Regions from separate parts of the Colwellia sp. 6_MG-2023 genome, predicted to be linked through region 2. Evidence: predicted binding sites of a transcription regulator. Region 2 holds the regulator's gene; the other holds the start of a gene.
The links. Region 2 encodes NrdR, which represses ribonucleotide reductase genes. Its sites were predicted from a motif close to AAACACNANATNTNGTGTTT; they were not measured.
Positions count from the first base shown of each region.

Region 1: the regulator NrdR is predicted to act here: its motif matches at 3,327-3,346, upstream of nrdA (class 1a ribonucleoside-diphosphate reductase subunit alpha).

Region 1 is NZ_JAUOPP010000008.1:43,426-51,472, reverse strand. It holds gene nrdB (class Ia ribonucleoside-diphosphate reductase subunit beta) at 1-782, opposite strand, end outside; gene nrdA (class 1a ribonucleoside-diphosphate reductase subunit alpha) at 934-3,204, opposite strand; gene ubiG (bifunctional 2-polyprenyl-6-hydroxyphenol methylase/3-demethylubiquinol 3-O-methyltransferase UbiG) at 3,670-4,398, opposite strand; gene gyrA (DNA topoisomerase (ATP-hydrolyzing) subunit A) at 4,704-7,421, shown strand; gene serC (3-phosphoserine/phosphohydroxythreonine transaminase) at 7,745-8,047, shown strand, end outside.
Region 2 is NZ_JAUOPP010000028.1:24,881-32,927, reverse strand. It holds gene Q4503_RS15995 (RNA polymerase sigma factor) at 1-348, shown strand, start outside; gene Q4503_RS15990 (hypothetical protein) at 341-1,060, shown strand; gene glyA (serine hydroxymethyltransferase) at 1,434-2,690, shown strand; gene nrdR (transcriptional regulator NrdR) at 2,829-3,308, shown strand; gene ribD (bifunctional diaminohydroxyphosphoribosylaminopyrimidine deaminase/5-amino-6-(5-phosphoribosylamino)uracil reductase RibD) at 3,352-4,530, shown strand; gene Q4503_RS15970 (riboflavin synthase) at 4,597-5,268, shown strand; gene ribB (3,4-dihydroxy-2-butanone-4-phosphate synthase) at 5,349-6,458, shown strand; gene Q4503_RS15960 (hypothetical protein) at 6,681-7,052, shown strand; gene Q4503_RS15955 (TolC family protein) at 7,176-8,047, shown strand, end outside.

The DNA.
Region 1 (8,047 bases), on a different contig from region 2:
TCAGGATCGTCTTTACCTGTCATCCAATTGTTTAAAATATGCTGAGTTCCCGTTAAATGAAGTGCTTCATCGCGAGCAATTAATTTAATAATTTTTGCATTGCCTTCAAGTAATTCACGTTCCGCAAAAGCAAATGAACAAGCAAAGCTAACGTAAAATCTGATTGCTTCTAAGGCGTTAACAGAGCATATAGCTAAATATAAACGTTCTTTAAGCTTACGTTTACTTACCTCGATAGTTTTCCCTTCAATGTCGTACGCGCCTTCACCAAGTGATTGTAACAATTGTGTGGTTAGAATAACGTCATCAAAATATTTTGAAATGCTACTTGCACGTTTTAAAATTGCCGGGTTGACAATAATGTCATCAAAAACTTCACCTGGATCGGTAAATAAATTACGTAAAATATGCGTGTAAGAGCGTGAGTGAATGGTTTCACTAAATGCCCAGGTTTCTACCCAAGTTTCAACTTCGGGTAATGATACTAGAGGTAATAAAACTGCATTAACTGAACGTGCAGCCATTGAATCAAGTAAAGTTTGATATTTTAAATTTGAAATGAAAATATGTTTTTCAGAGTCAGTTAAACCTTGCCAATCAGATCTATCTTTTGAAACATCAACTTCTTCTGGTCGCCAAAAAAATGAAAGCTGTTTTTCAATTAATTTTTCAAAAGCGACATATCGTTGCTGGTCATAACGAGAAACATTAACACTATTACCTAAGAACATTGGTTCAAGTAAAGCATTATTAGGCGTCTGATTAAACGTGGTGTACGTCATTATTTATTTATCCCTTAATATATTGCCATTGTTTTAAACGACAATAATGAATCGAGTAAAATTACCCGATTCATTTGATTTCATTTGTTGAATTGTGTTCGTTATATTATTTGATGATTGTTATATACCTGATTACGTAATCACTTAGGTATTATATTTTGCAAGCACCACCAGCGCAGCTATCATCTTCTACTTCCATATCATCATTCGCACCATCACGAGTGTTATGGTAATACATGGTTTTAACACCAAGCTTATAAGCAGTTAATATGTCTTTTAAAATTTGTTTAATTGGCACTTTGCCACCGTCAAACTTAGCCGGATCATAATTGGTATTTGCAGAAATAGTTTGGTCAACAAATTTTTGCATAATACCAACAAGCTCTAAATAACCTTCATTGCTTGGGATATTCCAAAGTAATTCGTAATTGTCTTTAAGTTTCTGATACTCAGGTACAACTTGTTTTAGTATGCCATCTTTACTGGCTTTAACACTGATCAAACCACGAGGTGGTTCAATGCCATTTGTTGCATTTGATATTTGAGATGAAGTTTCAGATGGCATCAAAGCCGATACAGTTGAATTACGTACACCATATTTTTGAATACTTGCGCGCAATGATTCCCAATCTAAATGTAACGGTTCACCGGTAATATCATCAATAGATTTTTTATAAGTATCAATTGGTAAAATACCTTGAGCAAGACGAGTTTCATCAAACTTAGGACAAGCACCTTTTTCTTTTGCTAAACCGTTAGTCGCTTTCAGTAAATAATACTGGATGGCTTCAAAGGTTTTATGGGTTAAATTATTGGCACTACCGTTTGAATAATATAAGCCATTTTTAGCTAAATAATAAGCATAATTGATTACACCTATGCCTAACGTACGGCGTGCTAAACTCGCACTACGGGCCGCAGGAATAGGGTAGTCTTGATAATCTAATAAGTTATCTAGCGCACGTACGGCTAAATCGGCCAACTCTTCTAGTTCATCAAGAGACTCAATTGCACCTAAGTTAAAAGCAGATAAGGTACAGAGTGCTATTTCACCATTTTCATCGTTGATATCAGTCATTGGCTTAGTTGGTAAGGCAATTTCTAAACACAAGTTACTTTGACGAATAGGGGCTTTGCTTGGGTCAAACGGACTATGAGTATTACAATGGTCAACGTTTTGTAAATATATACGGCCAGTACTCGCACGCTCTTGTGCGAATAACGTAAATAACTCTATTGCTTTAATGCGTTTTTTACGAATTGAATCATCGTTTTCATATTGTACATAAAGCGCTTCAAACTTGTCTTGATCTTCAAAGAATGCATCATAAAGTCCTGGAACATCACTAGGGCTAAACAGGGTAATATGGCCACCTTTAATCAGACGTTGATACATGACTTTGTTAAATTGAACGCCGTAATCTAAATGTCTAACACGGTTTTCTTCAACACCACGATTGTTTTTAAGTACCAGTAAGCTTTCAACTTCTAAATGCCAAAGTGGATAGAACAAGGTAGCGGCACCGCCACGAACACCACCTTGAGAACAACTTTTAACAGCTGTTTGGAAGTGTTTATAGAACGGAATACATCCGGTATGAAAGGCTTCACCATTACGAATAGTACTACCTAATGCACGAATACGTCCTGCATTAACGCCAATTCCAGCACGTTGAGAAACATATTTTACTATTGCGCTTGATGTTGCGTTAATCGAATCTAAAGAATCATCACATTCTATTAATACACATGATGAAAATTGACGAGTTGGTGTTCTAACACCCGCCATTATTGGGGTTGGTAACGATATCTTAAAGGTTGATATAGCGTTATAGAACCCCTTAATATAACTTAACCTAGTTTCTTTCGGATATTTAGCGAATAAACAGGCAGCAACTAAAATATATAAAAACTGTGCGCTTTCATAAATTTCACCATTAACACGGTTCTGTACTAAGTATTTACCTTCGAGTTGCTTAACTGCAGCATAGCTGAAGTTTAAATCACGACTATGATCTAAAAATAGCGACATATGTTCGAAATCGCTTTCATCGTAATCAACTAATAAATGTTGATCATATTTACCTGAGTCAACCAGCTTCACTATATGGTCATATAGTTTTGGTGGCTCAAATTGGCCATAAGCTTTCTTACGTAAATGAAAAACCGCTAGTCTGGCAGCTAAATATTGATAATCAGGTGTCTCTTCTGATATTAAATCTGCGGCTGCTTTAATAATCGTTTCATGAATATCAGCCGTTTTAATACCATCATAAAATTGAATATGAGATTTTAATTCAACTTGAGAAACAGAAACGTCATCAAGATCTTCAGCTGCCCAAGCAATAACGCGGTGAATTTTCTCTAAATCGATGGGTTCTTTTTCGCCATTACGCTTAGTAACAAAAAGTTTATTAGTCATGAAAGGCCTGTGGTGTAAATTGTTATTGTTTTCTTTAGTTTTAAAACGTTATTTATCACTAAAGAGTCCTGTGTTGTACCTGCTTTTCAAATAGCCTAATAAATAGACTGGTTAAAAAGTGCATGCACAACATCTAGGGTTTGTTTGTAAATATAGACACAAGATAATGAGGTTTGGTTATTATTGCAAGTGATAAAAAAGTGCTAATTTCACTTGATTTTTCGATTGATTGCATTAGGTTAGTAATGACTAACCTACTACCATTAAAAGCTTTAGTAATTTGCTAAAATCAATCTTTATTTTTAAATAAATAATTCGCTAAAAATATTTTAATTAATTTTAATATATTTTCACAACGATTAAATATGGAATTTGAGAGAAATAAAAATAATCCTTTAAATCAATTGCTTAGCTGTTTTGTTTGTAGTTTGAACAACTTGATTGAAAAAAAAACAAATGCGTAAATTATATTTTCTTACAGCACAAAATGTAGTTCACATCTAAGTTATTTGTTAATTTATGATTCTCAGAAATTGGATTGTAATGAATACCGCTAGCATCAATACAATTTAACCCACATTGTTCAGCCCAACTTATTAATTGCGAAGGCTTGATAAACTTATCATGCTCATGTGTACCATCAGGTACTAACTTAAATATTTTCTCTGCGGCTAAAATAGCAAGTAAATAAGATTTGACTGTTTTATTGAGTGTTGAGAAAAAGACTAAACCTCCAGGCTTTACTAAGTTTGCACAAGCATTTATTATAGAAGCAGGGTCGGGAACATGCTCTAGCATTTCCATACAAGTTACCATGTCAAAACTTTCGTGGTTTTGTTGTGCTTTTTCTTCAGCGGTTATTTTTTCGTAATTAATTGTTAAACCTGATTCGAGTGCGTGTAACTTAGCAACGTTAAGTGGTTCAGTTCCCATATCAATACCAGTAACATTAGCACCTAATTTAGCTAAAGATTCTGATAAAATACCACCACCACAGCCAACATCAATTACCTTTTTAGAAAAGAGTTCGCTTTGTTGTTCGCTAATATGCTGACATATAAATTGTACTCTTAGTGGGTTAACCTGATGTAATGGTTTAAAATCACCTGTTAAATCCCACCACTGATTTGCAATTTGCTCAAATTTAGCAATTTCAGCATCATTCACATTCAGCATTTTATTAGTTTCTGTCATGGTTATATCTAGTTAATTTTTGAATTATTCAATTCTAAACGAAACTTTTAACTAAGCAAAGCGCAAACGAAGCGCAAACAGCAGCTAAAGTAATAGAGTAGATCAATTTAACTGTGCATTTGTTGTTTTTATCATCACTTTTTTATTAGTACTCCATCTCCTTGTAAATGGGCAAATAAAGCTGTTTGGCATCACTCAAAATTGTGCTATTATGCCGCGTTGATTTATATATTTTTTATGAAAATATAATAATAAAAATATTGTGATTTTATAGTTACATTTTAAGTTAAGGGATACGTCTATATATGTCAGATCTGGCCAAAGAAATAGTTCCAGTAAATATTGAGGATGAGTTAAAAACATCCTACCTAGATTATGCCATGAGCGTAATCGTTGGGCGTGCATTGCCTGACGTTCGCGATGGATTAAAACCTGTACATCGTCGCGTATTATTCGCTATGGAAGTTTTAGGGAATGATTGGAACAAACCTTATAAAAAATCAGCCCGTGTGGTTGGTGACGTTATAGGTAAATATCACCCGCACGGTGATACTGCTGTTTACGATACTATCGTTCGTATGGCGCAATCATTTTCTTTACGTTATATGTTGGTTGATGGTCAAGGTAATTTCGGCTCTGTTGATGGTGATAGTGCAGCTGCAATGCGTTATACCGAAATTAGAATGTCTAAAATTGCGCATTCGATTCTTGCCGACTTAGATAAAGAAACTGTTGATTTTGTACCTAACTATGATGGTACAGAGTTTATTCCAGCAGTAATGCCTACCCGTATTCCTAACCTACTTGTTAATGGTGGTTCAGGTATTGCTGTTGGTATGGCTACTAATATTCCACCGCATAATTTAACAGAAGTTATTAACGGTTGTTTAGCGTTAATCGATAACAGTGACATTACGTTTGAAGAACTTTTAACGCATATCCCTGGTCCTGATTTTCCTACTGCCGCTATTATTAGTGGTAGAGCAGGTATAGAAGAAGCATACCGAACAGGTCGTGGTAAAATAAAGATTCGTGCACGTGCAGAAATTGAAGTTCACGAAACATCAGGTAAGGAAACAATCATTGTTCACGAATTACCTTACCAAGTTAACAAAGCACGCCTGATTGAAAAGATGGCTGAGCTTGTTAAAGAAAAACGTCTTGAGGGTATTTCAGCATTACGTGATGAGTCTGATAAAGACGGCATGCGTATGGTTATCGAGATTAAACGTGGCGACGTAGGTGAAGTTGTATTAAATAACTTATTTAAACTTACGCAAATGCAAGTATCTTTTGGTTTTAATATGGTGGCATTAGGTAATGGCCAACCGAAAATATTTAATCTAAAAGAAATGCTTGAAGAGTTTGTTCTTCATCGCCGTGAAGTTGTTACGCGTCGTACTATCTTCGAACTTAGAAAAGCCCGTGATCGAGCACATATCTTAGAAGGTTTATCGATAGCGCTTGCTAATATCGAACCTATCATTGAATTAGTTAAAACGTCTCCGTCTAGAAAAGAAGCGGAAGAGAAATTAGTAGCTCAAGGTTGGGAACTAGGTAATGTTAGCGCGATGTTGGAGCGTGCAGGTACTCATGCAGCTCGTCCTGAGTGGTTAGAACCACAATTTGGTATTCGTGATAACAAGTATTACTTAACACCGGTACAAGCTAAAGCAATTGTTGAACTACAATTGTATAAGTTAAGTGGTCTTGAACATGAAAAGATTCTAAATGAGTACAAAGAGTTATTAGATCTTATTGCTGAATTAATGCTTATTTTAGAAAGTCCTGAGCGTTTAATGGAAGTTATTCGCGAAGAACTAGAAGTTATTAGAGATGAATTTGGTGATGAACGCCGAACAGAAATTACTAATGCGTCTCATGATTTATCACTAGAAGATTTAATAACTGAGGAAGATGTTGTCGTAACACTTTCTCACGAAGGTTATGTTAAGTACCAAGTGTTAAGTGATTATGAAGCTCAACGTCGTGGTGGCAAAGGTAAAGCTGCAACTAAGATGAAAGAAGAAGATTTTATTGAACGCTTATTAGTCGCTAACACTCATGATACTATATTATGCTTCTCAGATCGCGGTAAGTTGTACTGGTTGAAAGTTTATCAGTTACCACTAGCAAGTAGAACGGCCCGTGGCCGTCCAATTGTTAATATTTTACCATTAGAGAATGATGAACGTATTACAGCAATTCTACCTGTACGTGAGTATGAGGAAGATAAATACATTATCATGGCGACAGCGTCTGGTACTGTTAAGAAAACAGCGTTAACTGCTTATAAAAATCAAAGAGCTAACGGTATTATTGCGTTAAATCTACGTGATGACGATACCTTAATTGGTGTTGATATTACAGATGGTAATAATGACATCATGTTGTTCTCCGATGCGGGTAAAGTTGTACGCTTCAACGAAAAAGTTCGTGATAGTGAAACAGGTGAAATTAAGCTTGATCCTGAAACAGGTGAACAACGTTGGGCGTTAAAACCTATTGGTAGAACCGGTACTGGTGTTCGTGGTATTAAACTTGAAGACGATCAAAAGGTAGTATCACTGATTGTTCCTAAGAATGACGGTCCTATTTTAACCATTACTGAAAATGGTTTTGGTAAACGTACTGACCTAAATGAGTATCCTGCGAAGAGTAGAGCAACGAAAGGTGTTGTTTCTATTAAAGTTAGTGAACGTAACGGTAAAGTTGTTGGCGCTGTTCAAGTTGAAGATCTTGACGAGATTATGGTTATCACTGATAACGGTACATTAGTACGAACGCGTGTTAATGAAGTGAGTGTTATTGGTCGTAATACCCAAGGTGTTCGTTTAATTCGTACAGTTGAAGGTGAACATGTTGTTGCACTTCAACGTATTGATGAGGTTATTGAGCCAGAATTACCCGAAGGAGAAGAAGGTGAGAATGTAGATGCTATTGAAGCAGAGCAAACATTATCCCCTGATACTTCTGAAAGTAATGAACAATTAGATAACGAAAGTACACCCGACGACCAATAATAGGCGTCACATATGAAATAAAGGCGGCTAATAACCGCCTTTTTTTATGTTCAGGATGAACGGTATTTCGCGGTGCCATGTCGTTACAAGGATGTGACTTATTAGGATAATGCAGGAGCAATTATCCTGATGGTAAAGAGCGTGTATGTTCAAGAGGAGCAGTATTTTGCGGTGCCATGTCGTTACAAGGAGGTAACTTATTAGGATTATGCAAGGAGCAATTATCCTGATGGCAAAGCACGTGTATGTTCAGGATGAACGGTATATCAAGTGTATATTTTAAGGCTTGATAAGTTAAAGTCACCTATTTTGAGAAAAAGATAATGTCAGAAATATTTAATTTTTGTGCGGGTCCAGCAATGTTACCTAAGCCGGTAATGGCAAAAGCACAAAAAGAGTTTATTCATTGGAATAATACAGGTAGCTCAGTAATGGAGCTAAGTCATCGTAGTAGTGTATATATGGCTATGGCTGCAAAAGCTGAAGCAGATTTACGTGAACTTATGGCTATCCCAAGCAATTATAAAGTATTATTTTGCCATGGTGGCGGACGAGGTCAATTCTCAGCGGTACCGCTAAACTTATTGCCACCAGGTAAATCTGCTGATTATATCGTGAATGGTTCA
Region 2 (8,047 bases):
ACTTTTGTTGCACGTATTGCTCATAATGTATTAGCAACGCATGTCGCTAAAACAGTTAAAACGGTTAAAACTGCTGATATAGAAAACTGTGCTGAAGCTGAATATGTAGCAGCTACACAAAAAACACCTTATCAAGCGCTTAGTCAAACACAACGACAGTTTCGTTTATCGCAAGCGATCAGACAACTTAACCTTGAACAACGACAAGTGATTACACTTGCATTAGAAGGGATGAGCTATCAAGAAATGGCTGATGTTTTAGTGATAACCCCAAATTTAGTTGGTGTTAGGCTACAACGCGCTAAGACATTATTAACAAAGTTGTTGGAGGGTGCAGAAAATGGATAAAACACCATTTGAAAGTGATGAAAGCTCGTCTGTCGAGCCTAACAAACTAGATACAGATCATAGTGGTGATGTTGAAGCTAACAATATTGATACATCTTTATTAGCTAATGAAGGTGTTTCACCAGTGCTAGATAAAAAAAATCCATCACATGATGAATTATCATTAGATGAGGATTGGCTAAGGCTTTCTCAAGATTGGCAAGATCAACCTTTTGAAAAAACAGATATTAAAAAATTATTAAAACAAACGAAAAAGCGAACCTTACAAGCTAAGTTTTTGTTGTCGTTGAATGTTTTGGCTACGATAGCAATTGTTATTATGTTAATAGTTGCTGTCTACCAAGGTGACTGGGGCACGGCAAGTATTATTTACTTATCATTTGGCAGTATGGCGTCAATAATTTTTGTTTATTATGAAATAAAAATACGACTGCATACTTGGCAGCAGAGTTCTGATAGTCCTGATAAAGCGATTGCCAATGCCATTGCCGGAGTCGAGTCGTCTATTAAGTATATTAGGTTAACCAAATTGTCATTTTGGTTATTTTTACCTCTTGTTAATTGGTATATTTATGCAACGATTACAGAGTCAGAAAAGTCACCTTGGCCGCCTTTTTTTGTTATTAATATTTTTCTGCTTGTCATGTGGTTAATAACACATTGGTTTCAAAGAAAGCGTGTTAAAGAGTTATCAGAGCTGTTATCTATCTAATGATTACTTGTTACCATAGTTCTTAGTTGTTTTGTTTATAATGCCAAATGTATGATGTATGTTGATTATTATTCGGTATGCTCGTTGTTTTTGTATTTTATATTTTGCTGTGCTATTGTTTTTTAGCTTGCGGTATAGTTTTTTTTATTCGTGAAAATTGTTATTGGGCTACTAAGCCTTAATCACTTAACAATAATACGCTATAAAGCAGTGCTAAATACACTAAGACTAGCTTGTTTTACCGTGTACAACTAGGTAAAAATCAGGCAAAATACCGCCATTATTTTTTTGAATGTTTAAGTAAATCCTGTTATTTGCTTAAATATCGTTTCAGCCTAGTGCTGACTTTTATATTTGCGAAGAAGGGAAAAACATGTTTACACGTGATATGAATATTGCCGATTTTGATGCGGAACTATATCAAGCAATGAGCAAAGAAGTTGTGCGTCAAGAAGAGCATATTGAGCTAATTGCTTCAGAAAACTACTGTAGCCCTCGTGTACTTGAAGCACAAGGTTCACAATTAACGAATAAATATGCTGAAGGTTACCCAGGCAAACGTTATTACGGTGGTTGTGAATACGTAGATATTGCTGAGCAGTTAGCAATTGATCGTGCAAAAGAGTTATTTGGCGCTACTTATGCCAATGTACAACCACATGCTGGTTCTCAAGCTAATGCTGCTGTTTTCCAAGCATTAGTATCACCTGGTGGAAAAGTATTAGGTATGAGCTTAGCGCATGGTGGTCATTTAACGCATGGTGCTAGTGTAAGCTTTTCTGGTAAATCTTATGAAGCTTTCCAGTATGGTCTTCACCCTGAAACAGGTGACATTGACTATGAAGAACTTGAACGTTTAGCTAATGAACATAAGCCTGAAATGATCATTGGTGGGTTTTCTGCATTCTCTGGTATTGTTGATTGGGCACGTATGCGCAAAATTGCTGACAGTGTTGGTGCATACTTCTTCGTTGATATGGCACACGTTGCTGGTCTTGTTGCTGCTGGTCTTTATCCTAACCCTGTACCACACGCACATGTAGTAACTACAACAACGCATAAAACATTAGCGGGCCCTCGTGGTGGTTTAATCATTTCTGGCTGTGATGACGAAGCTATTTACAAAAAATTAAATAGTGCTGTTTTCCCTGGCGGACAAGGTGGCCCATTAATGCATATTATCGCTGCGAAAGCGGTTGCATTTAAAGAAGCGCTACAACCAGAATTTAAAGTTTATCAACAAAGTGTACTTGATAATGCTAAAGCTATGGTTGCGGTATTACAGGACCGTGGCTATAAAGTTGTATCCAATGGTACTGAAAACCACTTATTGTTACTTGATTTAATAGATAAAGATATTACTGGTAAAGATGCTGATGCTGCTTTAGGTAAAGCTCACATTACGGTTAATAAAAACTCAGTACCTAACGATCCTCGTTCTCCGTTTGTTACTAGTGGTTTACGCTTAGGTACTCCTGCTATCAGTCGTCGTGGTTTTGGTACTGAAGAAACTAAAGCTCTAACAGGTTGGATTTGTGATATTTTAGATGATATCAACAATGAAGAAACTATTGCTAAGGTACAAGCAAACGTAAAAGAATTATGTTCACGTTTCCCTGTATACAAGTAGTCAAACATTAGTTTTTTAAGTTAAAGTAATTCACAAATTATTGTGAATTTATATTAAAATGGTCGCAATTAGCGGCCATTTTTGTATTTATTTTTCGAACTTGTCGTATGAAACTTATTCACGTATCGCAGGTAAACCATGTTTTGTCCATTTTGTAGTGCACAGGAAACTAAAGTCATAGACTCTCGTTTAGTTTCAGACGGTCATCAAATCAGACGTCGTCGTCAATGCTTAGCTTGTCATGAACGTTATACAACCTTTGAAACAGCTGAATTAGTTATGCCTCGTATTATCAAGCGAGATGGTACACGTGAGCCGTTCAACGAAGATAAAATGCGCAGCGGCTTAATGAGAGCGTTAGAAAAACGTCCGGTTAGTACTGAACAAGTTGAACTGTCGATTAATAAATTAAAATCACAGATGCGCGCTACTGGTGAGCGAGAAATTACGAGTGAAATGCTGGGAAACTTGCTGATGACTCAGCTAAAAGAGTTAGACAAAGTTGCCTATCTGCGTTTTGCTTCTGTTTATTTGTCCTTTGAAGATATTAGTGAATTTGCTGATGAAATAGCTCGCCTAGGAAAAGAAAGTCCAAGGAGAGGCAAAATTGGTAAATAAATCGCCGACAAAAGAAGAATTAACAACAACTTGTGGTGATCAAATGTATAGCAGAGAAGATCATCAATACATGGCCTTAGCAATTAAGCTTGCTAAACAAGGGCGCTATACAACATCACCAAATCCTCGGGTAGGTTGTGTATTGGTCAATAAACTTGACGGTAAAGAGCAAGTAATTGGTACCGGCTTTCATCAAAAAGCAGGGCAGGGTCATGCAGAAGTTAATGCATTACTTGATGCTAAACTTAATTACCCTCACCTTATTGAAGGGGCAACCGCGTATGTTACTTTAGAGCCGTGCAGTCACTTTGGTAGAACACCACCTTGTGCCCAAGGGCTAATTAATGCCAAAGTAAAACGGGTTGTTGCCGCTATGGTTGATCCCAACCCTGAAGTTTCGGGCCGTGGTCTAGCAATGCTTCAAGAAGCTGGGATTCAAGCTGAATTTGGGCTTTTAGAAAGTGATGCAAAAGCACTAAATCTTGGCTTCATTAAAGTCATGACCCACTCTTTACCTTATGTTCGGGTTAAGTTGGCGGCGAGTCTTGATGGTAAAACTGCGATGAAAAGTGGTGAAAGCAAGTGGATTACGTCAAGCGACGCAAGATGCGATGTACAAAGATTAAGAGCGCAAAGCTGTGCTGTAATTTCGGGTGCAGATTCTATTTTAACTGATAATGCTAAAATGACCGTACGTTGGTCTGAGTTGGGAATATTAAAAGATAGCTACCCTGAAGGTACGGTTCGCCAACCGGTTAGAGTTGTTATTGATAGTCGTAACCGGCTTACACCTGAGTTAGATTTTTTTAAGCAAGTATCGCCGGTTATTTTAGTTCGAAGAGAATTAGATGAAATAGGCCTTGAAAACATTCATAAATGGCCGCATTTTGTAGAACAAGTCCAAGTTTCTACGATTAAGACTAAGTCAGGGAAAGACAATATTGATTTAGCTGCGTTATTGATATTGTTAGCAGATCGCGGTTTGAACGATGTATTAATTGAATCGGGAGCTCGCTTAGCAGGAGCTTTTATCGAACAAAACTTAGTTGATGAGTTAATCTTATACCAAGCACCTAAACTTATGGGGGCAGAGGGTAAAAGTTTAGTTGAAATGCCGAATGTGAATAAATTACTAGAGGCTAAATCATTATCAATTACCGACGTGCGCCAAGTAGGCTGTGATATTCGAATTACAGCAACACTAGAAAAAGAAAGCGCCTAAATAGATATTATTTCTGCAACAGAGGCTTAAATAATATATCTAACTATAAAATAAATGAGAGTAGCTATGTTTACCGGAATTATTGAAGCCATTGGCACTATTAAAGCAATAAATATAAATGCTCAAGGAGCGCGCTTAGTTATTGCTAGTAATAACCTTGATATGAGCGATGTTAAATTGGGTGATTCAATTTCTACTAATGGCATTTGCTTAACGGTTGTTGAATTTGATCAAAATAGTTATAGTGCTGATGTGTCAAATGAAACATTACAGCGTACAGGCTTTGCTCATTATAATGTTGGCATGCAAGTTAATCTAGAAAAAGCTATGTTAGCAAGTACCCGTTTTGGCGGGCACATGGTGTCAGGGCATGTTGATGGTGTGAGTGAAGTTTTATCTATTACCAATAATGGTAATAGTATCGAATATTGGCTTTCAATGCCTGCAGATCTAGCTCATTATATTGCAGAAAAAGGCTCCGTTACTATTGATGGCACAAGTTTAACCGTTAATGCATTAGATGAAAGTTCAAATAGTAAATTTAGATTAACTATTGTGCCGCATACGGTGAAAGAAACAATTTTTGCTCATTATAAAGTGGGTACAAAAGTTAATTTAGAAGTAGATTTAATCGCACGATATTTAGAGCGTTTACTTACAAAAGAAGCAACTGAAATGCCAGCTGTAACATCAAATGTGACTGAATCTTTATTGAAAAAGTCAGGCTTTATTAAATAATAAATAACTTACGCTTTTAGCTAAGTTTTTAAAATTATTATCAAATAAGTAATCAACAACAAGTAATCAAAGAGAACCTAATGAATTTAAATACCCCACAAGAAATAATCGACGATATTGCTTTAGGTAAAATGGTTATTTTAATGGATGATGAAGACCGAGAGAATGAAGGTGACTTTATCATGGCTGCAGAAAAGGTAACACCTGCTGCAATTAACTTTATGGCAACTCATGGTCGTGGGCTTATTTGTATGCCAATGACGCAAGAAAAGTGTGAAAAGTTAAAATTACCTTTGATGGTAGATAAAAATGACGCACAGTTCAGTACAAATTTTACTGTTTCAATTGAAGCGGCGACCGGTGTTACAACGGGTATTTCAGCTGGTGACAGAGCTACAACAGTACTTGCTGCTGTAGCTAAAGATGCGACGCATTTAAGTATTGTTCAACCGGGACATATTTTTCCATTGATTGCTAAAGATGGTGGCGTACTTAACCGTGCAGGACATACTGAAGCAAGTGTTGATTTAGCACGTATGGCTAACTTAGAGCCGGCAGCGGTTATTGTTGAAATTTTAAATGAAGATGGCACCATGGCGCGCCGTCCAGATCTAGAAATCATTGCTGAAAAACACGGTATAAAAATGGGTACCATTGCTGATCTGATTGAATTTAGAAATGAGACAGAAACAACGATTGAACGTGTATCACAATGTAAATTACCGACCGCTTTTGGTGAATTTGATTTAATCGTATTTAAAGATACCATCGATGGTCAAGCACATTTTGCTTTAACCAAAGGCGAAATTAAAGCTGATGAACCTACGCTAGTAAGAGTACATTTAGAAAATACTTTTAGAGATTTGTTATTTAGCCAGCGTGAAAGTGTCGCAAAATGGCCTATGGCAAGTGCCTTAGAAAAAATAGCGAAAGAAGGCGGGGTTTTAGTGCTATTGGGTAAACATGAATCACCAGCAGAATTAATTAATTTAGTTGAAAAATACGCTAAAATTGATGCAGGCGAAACGGTAAAAGAAGTTAATCGTCATGTTGGCTCGCGCAATGTTGGTGTTGGCTCACAAATACTTGCGAATTTAGGTGTGAGTAAAATGCGTTTGTTAAGCTCACAAACTAAATATCATTCGTTGTCAGGTTTTGGCTTAGAAGTTGTTGAATATATTCCTGAGTAATAAACCTATACCCGTTACCAATCAAGATGCGTATTTCAGAGTGCTTGAATGATAACGGGTATATACTTACTTTAGCGTATTTTGACTTTTTGATGAAAGTAAAAGTAAGGTGATAGGGTCTTGTTTATAGCTAGCCTATTTTTTGCTAGCTTAGTTTACAAGCGATAAGACCCTATAGTGGTACATTTAATGATTAACACGAAACACAAATAGTAATATTGCATGAAACCAGTACGTAACAACATAGTTATAGTGATGCTGATGCTAGTGGCCTTTATCGGTCAAGCAATGGCAAGCACTGCTATGTCTTATTCTGGCGCTTCTTGTGTTGATGGGGATATGGCGAATACAATGCCAATGATGTCTCATGATCATATGTTACTTGATGATAGTGATAAAAAAACAGCGATGATGGCTTCAATGGATTGCTGCCAAGATGATTGTAAATGCCCTAGTAATGGTTGTTTAAGCCTTTCATTTTTACTGAATACATCCCTTAACTCCCAAGTTTTTTCAGATAAAAAAATTACACAGTTCCCCTCTCTAAATAAATCACAAGCTAGCTCTTCACTATATCGCCCACCCATTTCGTAACTTCACGGCACACTTGTGCCTAAAATTCTTATAAACCGTGTCTCTCTACATTAATTACTCATAATGTGTGAGCTAACATAATTGAATTATTCTCAACATTTACGCATGTAAAGAGAAAGAAGTATGAATAAATATAACGCCTTATATAAACGCATCACTGTCTTCGCAGCTATGCTCATTATCGTATTCTCAAGTCATAGTTATGCCGCTGAGCAGGGATTGAGCTTTACTCAAGCGATTAAAATCGCGCAAAAAAATGATCCTTGGCTTGATGGCAGTCGTCATAAACAAAAATCAATTGAAGCTTTAAGCTTTGTTGCCAATACACAGCCGGATCCTAGCGTGTCTGTTACTTTTGTTAGCTTGCCTACCGATGGCTTTAACTTTGACCAAGAAAACATGACACAATTTAAAGTAGGTGTTTCTCAGATGTTTGGTCGTGGTGATAGTCTGGAAATACGCAGTAAACAATTACAATTGCAGTCACAAGAGCAACCGTTTAAACGTAAAGATCGAGAAAATAAAGTTGCAGTTACTGTAGGTAGTTTATGGCTTGATTTATATCGAGTACAGGAGAGTATTCGTATAATCGAAACAAGCCGCAATTTGTTTGAACAGCTAAGTCAGTTGGCCGAATCGAGTTATAGCAGTAATTTAGGTGGAACACGGCAAGTTGATATTGTGCGTGCTCAACTTGAACTAACTCAGTTAGAAGATAGATTAAATCAGTTAAAGCTTGAGCAAAACCGTTACCAAGGCATGCTAGAGCAATGGCTAAGCCATTATTGGACAACAGGATCTTTATCAGAAGATTTAGATACGAACAACAATACGTTAATAAGGCTCATTGGTAGTGAACTTCCGCAATTAGATCTTTACCGGAAGGAAGCTATTTATGATGAAAAACAGCTAAAACCTAGCCAGTTAGCACTAATTTTAGCTCGTCACCCGGCGGTACAAGCCGTTGATAAAAATATTGAAGCTACTCGTATTGG